DNA from 4 places in the Mesorhizobium sp. LCM 4576 genome. Region 3 is predicted to be linked to each of the others. Evidence: predicted binding sites of a transcription regulator. Region 3 holds the regulator's gene; each other region holds the start of a gene.
What was found. Region 3 encodes PhoB, which activates phosphate uptake and scavenging genes when phosphate is short. Its sites were predicted from a motif close to TGTCATNNANCTGTCAT; they were not measured.

Region 1: a site for PhoB is predicted at 972-988, ahead of LCM4576_RS29185 (acid phosphatase). Genes of this name have one in related genera too.
Region 2: a site for PhoB is predicted at 1,066-1,082, ahead of LCM4576_RS08535 (esterase-like activity of phytase family protein). Genes of this name have one in related genera too.
Region 4: a site for PhoB is predicted at 1,389-1,405, ahead of LCM4576_RS09040 (PhoX family phosphatase). Genes of this name have one in related genera too.

The regions. Positions count from the first base shown of each region.
Region 1 is NZ_MDDT01000057.1:716,888-719,088, forward strand. Features, by position in the region: gene LCM4576_RS29180 (cytochrome-c peroxidase) at 1-879, opposite strand, end outside; gene LCM4576_RS29185 (acid phosphatase) at 1,131-2,201, shown strand, end outside.
Region 2 is NZ_MDDT01000016.1:165,504-167,704, forward strand. Features, by position in the region: gene LCM4576_RS08530 (LacI family DNA-binding transcriptional regulator) at 1-1,026, shown strand; gene LCM4576_RS08535 (esterase-like activity of phytase family protein) at 1,183-2,201, shown strand, end outside.
Region 3 is NZ_MDDT01000037.1:15,788-17,988, forward strand. Features, by position in the region: gene pstB (phosphate ABC transporter ATP-binding protein PstB) at 1-168, shown strand, start outside; gene phoU (phosphate signaling complex protein PhoU) at 189-896, shown strand; gene phoB (phosphate regulon transcriptional regulator PhoB) at 914-1,603, shown strand; gene LCM4576_RS21065 (ROK family protein) at 1,929-2,201, opposite strand, start outside.
Region 4 is NZ_MDDT01000017.1:46,210-48,410, forward strand. Features, by position in the region: gene LCM4576_RS09040 (PhoX family phosphatase) at 1-1,327, opposite strand, end outside; gene LCM4576_RS09045 (hypothetical protein) at 1,861-2,199, shown strand.

The sequences.
Region 1 (2,201 bases), on a different contig from region 3:
CGTCCGCCCTTTGAAGTCGGTGCGCAGCGGACCGCACAGGCCGAGGTCGACATAATTAGGATCCGCATTGGCGGGGATCGCCGGATTGCGCGGCACTGCGATCGCGATCAGGCCGTAATCGGTGAATTGCGGCGRCTCGCCGTCATTGGCGGGCTCGCTCAAATGGCAGCTCGCGCAATTGCCCTTCGCCTCGTCCTCGAACAGCATGCGGCCGCGCAGCTCCTGCGCCGAGAGCTGCGCCTTGCCGGCAAGGAAGGCGTCGTAGCGGCTGGAATAGGGATAGAAATCGGTGCTGCTCTGCTCGAAGGTGCCGAGCGCCTCCACCGCGGCGTCGAAGGCGTCCTGCGGATGGTCGAAGACATCGGCGCCGAAGGCAGCCTTGAAGGCGTCGGCATAGGGCGCTTTGCGCAGACTGGCGACCACCTGGGCCTCGTCCTTGTTGCCCATCTCGAAGGGCGACAGCAGCGGGATCCTCGCCTGATCCTTGCCATGGTCGGCACGGCCGTCCCAGGTCAGGCCGCCGGTCGGGCCGTTGTCGACGCTCTCGTCGCCTTCATCCTCGGAGTCGTAGAAATGCTCGGTGAAGGCGGGCGCGGCCTGCAGGTAGCGCAGCGACGRCACGGCGCGAATGCCGGGCCGGTCGAGGTTAGGTCCGCCCATCTCGACGGGTGCCGCCGATGCCGGTCCGAAGGCGTGGTTGGGATCATGGCAGGACGAGCAGGCCTGCTTGCCCGAGGCYGAGAGCGACGGATCGAAGAACATCTGCCGCCCCAACGCCGTCAGCGCCTCGGCGCGGGCGAAGGCGTCCTGGCGTGACATCGGGCCGGGATGGACGCCGGAAGGCTGCGCGGTGTTGGCAGGCGCGGTCAAGACGATCATCGCGGCCGCGCCAATGGCGATCCCCTGATTTCTCCAACGTCCCATCATCTTCGGCGACATCCCTGGGTTCTTTGGCGAAGTAGGAGGCTAGTACAACGGATTGATGACTGGCTTCCTCGCTCACGAAACCGTGTTCGGACGCTGCGGAACTGTCACATGGGTGACAAGGCGTCGAAGTAGCTGGGCATTGATGCAGCTGCGTCCCTGCATTGCCGTCCTCCAGCCATTCCCAAGCCACGAGGCATTTCCCGATGACCCGAACCTTTCTCTCCCTTTGCCTCGCCTCCACAGCGCTGGCATCGCTCTCCRCTGCTGCCCACGCGGCACCTCCCGGCTATGACAAGATCGACACCGTCGTCGTCATCTACGCCGAGAACCGCAGCTTCGATAACCTCTATGGCGGCTTCCCCGGCGCCAACGGCCTGGCCAACGTCTCGCCCGGCCAGGCGCGCCAGCTCGACCGCGACGGCACGCCGCTTTCCGAACTGCCGCCGGCTTGGGGCGGGCTGACCGGCAAGGGCGTCACGCCGGCGGTGACGGAGGCGCAGAGCGCGCATCTGGCCAACGCGACATTCGCGATCGACGATCCCAAGGGCTTCAACGAGGGCACCAACGTCGTCACGCACGAYCTCTGGCACCGCTTCTACCAGGAGCAGATGCAGATCGACGGCGGCAAGAACGACAAGTTCGTCGCCTGGGCCGATTCCGGCTCGCTGGTGATGGGCCACTATGACGGCTCGGTCCTGCCAATGTGGAACATCGCCAAGAAATACGTGCTGGCGGACAATTTCTTCCAGGGCGCCTTCGGCGGCTCCTTCCTCAACCACTTCATGCTCGCCTGCGCCTGCGCGCCTTATTACCCGAACGCCGCCACCAGCCCGGTGAAGGGCCAGATCGCCGTCGTCGAACCGGACGGCGTGACGCTGAAGCCGGCCGACAATTCACCGGCCTCCGCACTTGGCGGCGTGCCGAAATTCGCCAATGACGGCGCCATCACGCCCGACTTCTACGCCGTCAACACCATGYAGCCGCCTTACCAGCCGAGCGCCAACAAGCCGGCCGAGGGCGGCGACAAGGCGCTGGCCGATCCGGCGCAGCCGACCACGCTGCCGCCGCAGCACGAGATCACCATCGGTGACCTGTTGTCGCTGAAGGGCATTTCCTGGGCCTGGTACTCGGGCGCCTGGCAGGCCGCGCTCGACGGCAAGAACGCGACGCCGGTGCCGAATTTCCAGTTCCACCACCAGCCCTTCAACTATTTCGCGGCCTATGCGCCGGGCACGGCCGCGCGGGCCGAGCACATCAAGGATGGCGGCCTCGAC
Region 2 (2,201 bases), on a different contig from region 3:
TTGGCGTCCAGCATCCACGATCTCGCGCGTCATCTGAACATTTCGATCGGCACCGTGTCGCGCGCGCTGAACGGTCGCGCCGATGTCAATGCCGAGACGCGCCAGCGCGTGCTGGAGGCGGCCAGGAAGCTGAACTATTCGCCCAACCAGTCGGGCCGCAGCCTGAGGAAAGGCGCCACCCATTCTATCGCCTTCATGCTGCAACCGCATCCCGGCGATCAGCAATATGGCGAGCCGTTCTTCATCCCGTTCCTGACCGGTCTGCAGGCGCGGCTCGCCGAGCATGACCTGGATCTGATGGTCGTCATGGGCGAGCCCGGCCAATATCAGCCGGAGAGGCTGCGCCGCGTGGTTGAGACGCGCCGGGCCGACGCGGTCGTGTTGGCCAATACGCGGCGGGAAGACGATCGGATCGACTATCTCAGCAAGGCCGGATTTCCCTTCGCCACGCTTGGCCGAAGTCTATCCGGTGGCGACGCCTATCCTTCGCTCGATATCGATTTCGAGAGGGCGGGTGAGGAAGYCGTCGACCGGCTGGTCGCGCGCGGTCACCGCCGCATTGCCGCCATCCGCCCTTCGCTCGATCTCAACTTCGGCTACCTGTTCCTCGACGGCTACCGCAAGGCTCTGAAGCGGCACGGCATCGAAGTCGACCCCGGCATGATCGCCGACGGCTTCATCAACGAGACCGGCGGCTATCAGGTGACGCCGCGCGTCATGCTCTCCAAGGACCGGCCGACAGCCATCATCTTCAACAATGACGCAATGGCGCTCGGCGGCTGCAAGGCACTGGCCGAGATGGGCATCAGGCCCGGCCACGACATCGCGGTGATCGTCATCGTCGACACGCCGCTCTGCCGCTATTTCTCGCCGGCGCTGACGGCCTTCCGTCCATCGCTGGAGCCGATGGGACGGCGTCTGGCCGAGATGCTGCTCGCCTCGCTTCCCGCCTTCGCCGGCCCCGAAGGCACACGCATCATCCGCGAGGTCTGGCCGCTGGAGCTGGTCGCAAGAGAGAGCGATTGAGGCGGAGCTTTCCCTTCTCCCCTTGTGGGAGAAGGAAACTGTCACGCAACCATCACGTTCACGTCCTAGACCGCTCGACGGCAAGGGCTGCCCGCATCGTCGATGCCGCGCCCTTTTGAGCCAATAGCCGCTCTGCTCGTCACGAAGGGGATATCGATGAAACGTCTCAACCGAACCGTCGCGCTCGGCGCGGCACTTGCCCTGTTCACCACGCTGACCCCGGCATTCGCCGACGGCGTCGCCTATGTCAACAAGGGGCTCGTCGGCGTCGGCCGCATTCCGGCCAGCCAGAAGGACAAGTTCGGCGAGACGTTCGGTTCGGGTTCCGGCATGTCGATCGACGCCAAGTCCTGGGCGCGCGACGGCGCCAGCTACAAGGGCTCGCTCTGGCTGCTGCCGGACCGCGGCTACAACGTCGTCGGCACCACCGATTATCGCCCGCGCCTCAACACCATCGCCATCGAGCTGATCCCGACCGCTCCAGGTGCCGCGCCCGCCGCAGGGCAGGAACAGACCGGCGTCAAGGCGACACTTGCCGACACGATGCTCTTGACCGACGACAAGGGCGCCGACGCCACCGGGCTTGATCCGCTGAACGGCGTGCGCGAAGCCGCCGGCGACATGCCGATCCTGCCGCAGGCCGACAACGGCAAGCTTTCGCTGGACGACGAGGCGATCGTGCGCCTGGCGGACGGCACGATGTTCATCTCCGACGAATATGGCCMGAACATTTACCGCTTCTCGGCCGAAGGCCGCCTGATGTCGGCGACCCAGCCGCCGGCCGCGCTGGTGCCGATCCGGCACGGCAAGCCGAACTTCGCTTCCGACAATCCTGGCCCGGGCGCGGCCGAGCCCGATCCGAAGGACCCCGAGATCGGCCGCCAGAACAACCAGGGCCTCGAAGGCATGTCGATGACGCCGGACGGCAAGTTCCTGATCGCCGTGCTGCAGTCGGCGGCCCGCCAGGACGGCGGCGATTCCGGCTCGACCCGCCAGAACACCCGCGCGCTGGTCTATGATGCGTCCGACCTCGCCCACCTCAAGCTGGCGCACGAATATGTCGTGCCGCTGCCGGTGTTCAAGGACGCCAAGGGCAAGACCAAGGTCGCCGCGCAGAGCGAGATCGTCGCCCTCTCCGACAAGAGCTTCCTGATGCTGGCGCGGGACTCGGGCAA
Region 3 (2,201 bases):
TATACGATCGTCATCGTCACCCACAACATGCAGCAGGCGGCGCGCGTCTCGCGGCAGACGGCGTTCATGTATCTGGGCGAGCTGGTGGAGTTCGACCGGACCGAGAAGATCTTCACCTCGCCCCGCGAGAAGCGCACCCAGGACTACATCACCGGCCGCTTCGGCTGAAGACATACGAGGACATCATCATGGCCGAACATACCGTCGCCTCCTTCGACGAGGATCTGAGGCAGATCAGCCGGCTCATCAACGACATGGGCGACCTTGCCGCCTCGATGGTCRGCGCCTCGACCAGGGCGCTGCTCGAAAGCGACAATGCGCTGGCGCAGCGCGTCGTCTCCGACGACGCCATCATGGACGCAAGGCAGCGCGAGCTCGACGACCGCGCCATCACGCTGATCRCCAAGCGCCAGCCGATGGCCGACGACCTGCGCAGCGTGGTCGGAGCGATCCGCATGGCGGGCGACCTCRAGCGCATCGGCGATCTCGCCAAGAACATCGCCAAGCGCGTCGGCTCGGTCGGCGTCAGCGCCGCGCCGCGCGACCTCACGCATTCRATCGATTCCATGGCGCAGATGGTGCTGATCCAGGTCCAGGGCGTGATCCAGGAATACACGGTGGGCGATGCCACGGCGCTGGCCAAGCTTCGCAACGACGACGAACGCATCGACGTCAAATACACATCCGTCTTCCGAGAGCTGTTGACCTATATGATGRAAGATCCGCGCAACATCACCGCTTGCACGCATCTTCTGTTCTGCGCCAAGAACCTCGAGCGCATCGGCGACCATGTGACCAACATCGCCGAGAACGCCTATTATGTGTTGACCGGCACGCAATTGCCCGCCAACCGTCCGAAGCAGGACGAGACGGCAATGTCGGCGCCGGCGGCCTGACGGAAAAGGTTACMCCGATGATCGCGCCACGCATCATGGTGGTGGAGGACGAGGAGCCGCTGGGGGTGCTGCTCCGCTACAATCTCGAATCCGAGGGTTACCAGGTCGAAGTGGTGACCCGCGGCGACGAGGCCGAAATCCGCCTTCAGGAAAACGTTCCCGACCTGCTCGTGCTCGACTGGATGGTGCCGGYGGTGTCCGGCATCGAGCTTTGCCGGCGCCTCAGGATGCGGCCAGAGACCGAGCGGCTGCCGATCATCATGCTGACCGCGCGCGGTGAAGAGAGCGATCGGGTTCGAGGTTTGTCCACCGGCGCCGACGACTATCTGGTCAAGCCGTTCTCGACGCCGGAGTTCATGGCGCGCGTCAAGGCGCTGTTGCGCCGCGCAAAGCCTGAGGTGCTGTCCAGCGTGCTCAAGGTCGGCGACATCGTGCTCGACCGCGAATCGCATCGCGTCTACCGCAAGAAGAGCGAGATCAGGCTCGGCCCGACCGAGTTCCGGCTGCTCGAATTCATGATGCGCCACCCCGGCCGCGTGTTCTCGCGCAGCCAGCTGCTCGACAATGTCTGGGGCGAGACGATCTATATCGACGAGCGCACCGTGGACGTCCATGTCGGCCGCCTGCGCAAGGCCGTCAACAACGGCCGCATGCCCGACGTCATCCGCACCATCCGCGGGGCGGGCTATGCGATCCGGGAGGATTAGGTTCGCCGTTCGCAGAATGACGCGTCCGCTACCGGATCGCATGCGTTGGCGAGTAGCCGGGACGGTCGTGCTTCGTCATCGACGGGCGGAGCAAGGAGCGTAGCGACGCAGCGCAGACCCGAGGATCCATTCCGTGACGTCGACGCGCTGCGGCGGCGCAGAATTCTGCTCGGCTGCGCCCGACGTCCGAGGTAACGGAATGGATTCCAGGGTCTCCGCGACGGAGCTTCGCTCCTGCTCCGCCCTGGAATGACGAAGCTTCGGGGCCTTCGCTAATCTCCGGTGTCCAGCGGGACACTCGAAACCAACGATCACTCAAAGTGGCTCAAGCGACGTGCTTGCCCGCTCTTGCCTGAACCCCCGGCGCGAAAATCTCCTGGTCGACGAAGGTCAGCGCGCGCATGGCGCAGCCTTCGCGGATCAGCGGCAGCTCGTTCGGCTCGGTGTCGAAGGAGATCGATTCCGAATGCTGGCCGCCGGCGGTCTGGGCGATCGCCTTCCTCAGCGCCGGCTCGATCAGGTCGAAGGCGGCCGCGCTGACGCCGACCATGGCGACGGGCGCCGGATCGATGAGGGCGAACAGGCTGCCGAGGCCGAA
Region 4 (2,201 bases), on a different contig from region 3:
CGGCGCGCCGCGTCTCGATCAGCACATCGGCCTGGGACGCAAAGCCGTTCTCCGCCGTCAGCGGGCCTTGCCCGAACACGATCGGCATCCATTCGACCGAACCGTCCTCGGCGAACTTCGCCACATGAAGCGTGCCGTCGTCGAGCAGGTTCATGTTGGCCGCGCGGTCATCGGCATTGAACTTACCGGCGGTGACGAATTTGTAGACATAGTCGAAGCGCTCGTCGTCGCCGAGATAGAAGACGACGCGGCCGTCCTTGGCGACGATCGATTCTGCGCCCTCATGCTTGAAGCGGCCCATGGCGGTGCGCTTCCTCGGCACCGAAGCCGGATCGTTGACGTCGACCTCGACGATCCAGCCGAACCGGTTCGGCTCGTTCGGCTCCTTGGYGAGGTTGAAGCGATCGTAATGCGCGCCCCATTCATAGGCGCCTTCCGGGATGCCGAGGCGCTTGTAGTTGGCGGCTTCCTTGTGGCCCTCGGGCAATTCGCCCGAGAAATAGCCGTGGATGTTTTCCTCGGCCATCACATAGGTGCCCCAGGGCGTGACGCCGCCGGCGCAATTGTTGAGGGTGCCGATGACCTTGGCGCCGGACGGATCGGCATTGGTCTTGACGCGGTCGTGACCGGCAACCGGGCCGGAGAGCGCCATCTCCGTGGTCGACATGATGCGGCGGTTGAGCTTGCCGTCGCGCACCACCTGCCATTTGCCGTCCTGCTTGCGGATCTCGACGATGGTGCCGCCATGCGCGGCCATCTCGACATCGACCTGCTCCTTCGAGAGCGGCGCCACCTCGGCGGCCTTCTTGCCGTCCTTCTCGACGATCGAAACGATGCCCGGGAACATCAGATGCGGGTTGGTGTATTCGTGGTTGACGACCAAAAGGCCATGTTCGGCGGAGCCGTCGATCGGGATATAGCCGACATAGTCGTTGTTGTAGCCGAACTGCCTGGCCTGGGCCTCAGCCGACTGCTTCAGCGGATCGAACTCGGGTGAATCGGCAAACAGCGGATCGCCCCAGGGCAGCAGCACGTCGGCATCGTAGCCCGGCGCGACATGGTGCTTGTCGTCGATGCCGGCCTCGAGCTCGTCGAACTTGAAGGCCGAAGCCTCGGCGGCGCGCGCCTCGTCGGCGGCGATCAGCGCCAGCGGGCTGACGGTGGCGGCGATGGCCGAGACGGCCAGCGAACCCATGAGAAAACCACGGCGCGAGAAGCGCGCGGCGATGATCTCACCCATTGTGCGGTTGTCGGTCGGGTTGACGGGCGGGCCGTCATTGTCCTCGAGCTGGCTGCTGCGGAAACGGGTCTCAGGGGTCGCGGTCATGGTGTTCCTCTGGCTTCTTGAGGTGGCTGGGATTTGACCTTTCGACCCCTAAAGCGCGCCGATCACATTTTCGTGACATCGCTTCGGCATAGCCCTCGGCGGTTGGCGAAGCCGTCGATGTCGGCCCCTTTCTCCTCGTACCGTGGCCAACTATGCACACATCTTCTGTTAGTGGCGTGACTGATCGGGCCGCCGCTCGATTGCCACGTGGTTCCCCCAATCCGTCGCTGCTTCGCAGCGCCACCTTTCCCCCCTCCGGAGGGAAAGGAAGGGAGYCTTTCCTCTACCCCGTCGATCGGGGGAGAGGTGGCTCGGCGAAGCCGAGACGGAGTGGGGGTCGACGAGCGCTCCATTGGACAATGCATGCGCCAAGCTGCCATGCACGCTATAGTCAAAGACCAGTTGCTCGGGAGAAGGGGGCTTGYCGCAGCCTTCGCCCTTGTCCCCACACCGCCAGCTTGACGGCCTCGTCCGCTTCGGAAACAAGGGCTGCGGCCGGCGTGGCGAACGGCGCTTCCAAAAGGGGATGGCAAGTGAGTTTCTGGGGACTGGCGCAGCTCTGCATTTCGACCGTGATGTTCGTGCTGGCGGCGATGGCGGCCAAGCAATGGGGGTTGGCGCCGAGCCTCGCCAAGCTGCTTTTGACGTTGGCGCTCTATACGGCCGGCAATCTGGTCATGCTGAGGCTGGTGCGCGAATTCGGCATGTCGGTGTCGTTCAGCCTGTCGGCGGTGATCCAGCTTGTCGCGGTCAATGTCGTGGCGCTCGCTTTCTTCGGCGAACGGCTCAATGCCTTGCAGGCGACCGGCATGGTGCTGGCGATCGCCGCCGTCGCCCTGATCACGCTCGGGCCCTATATGCAGCGGCTGTAGCG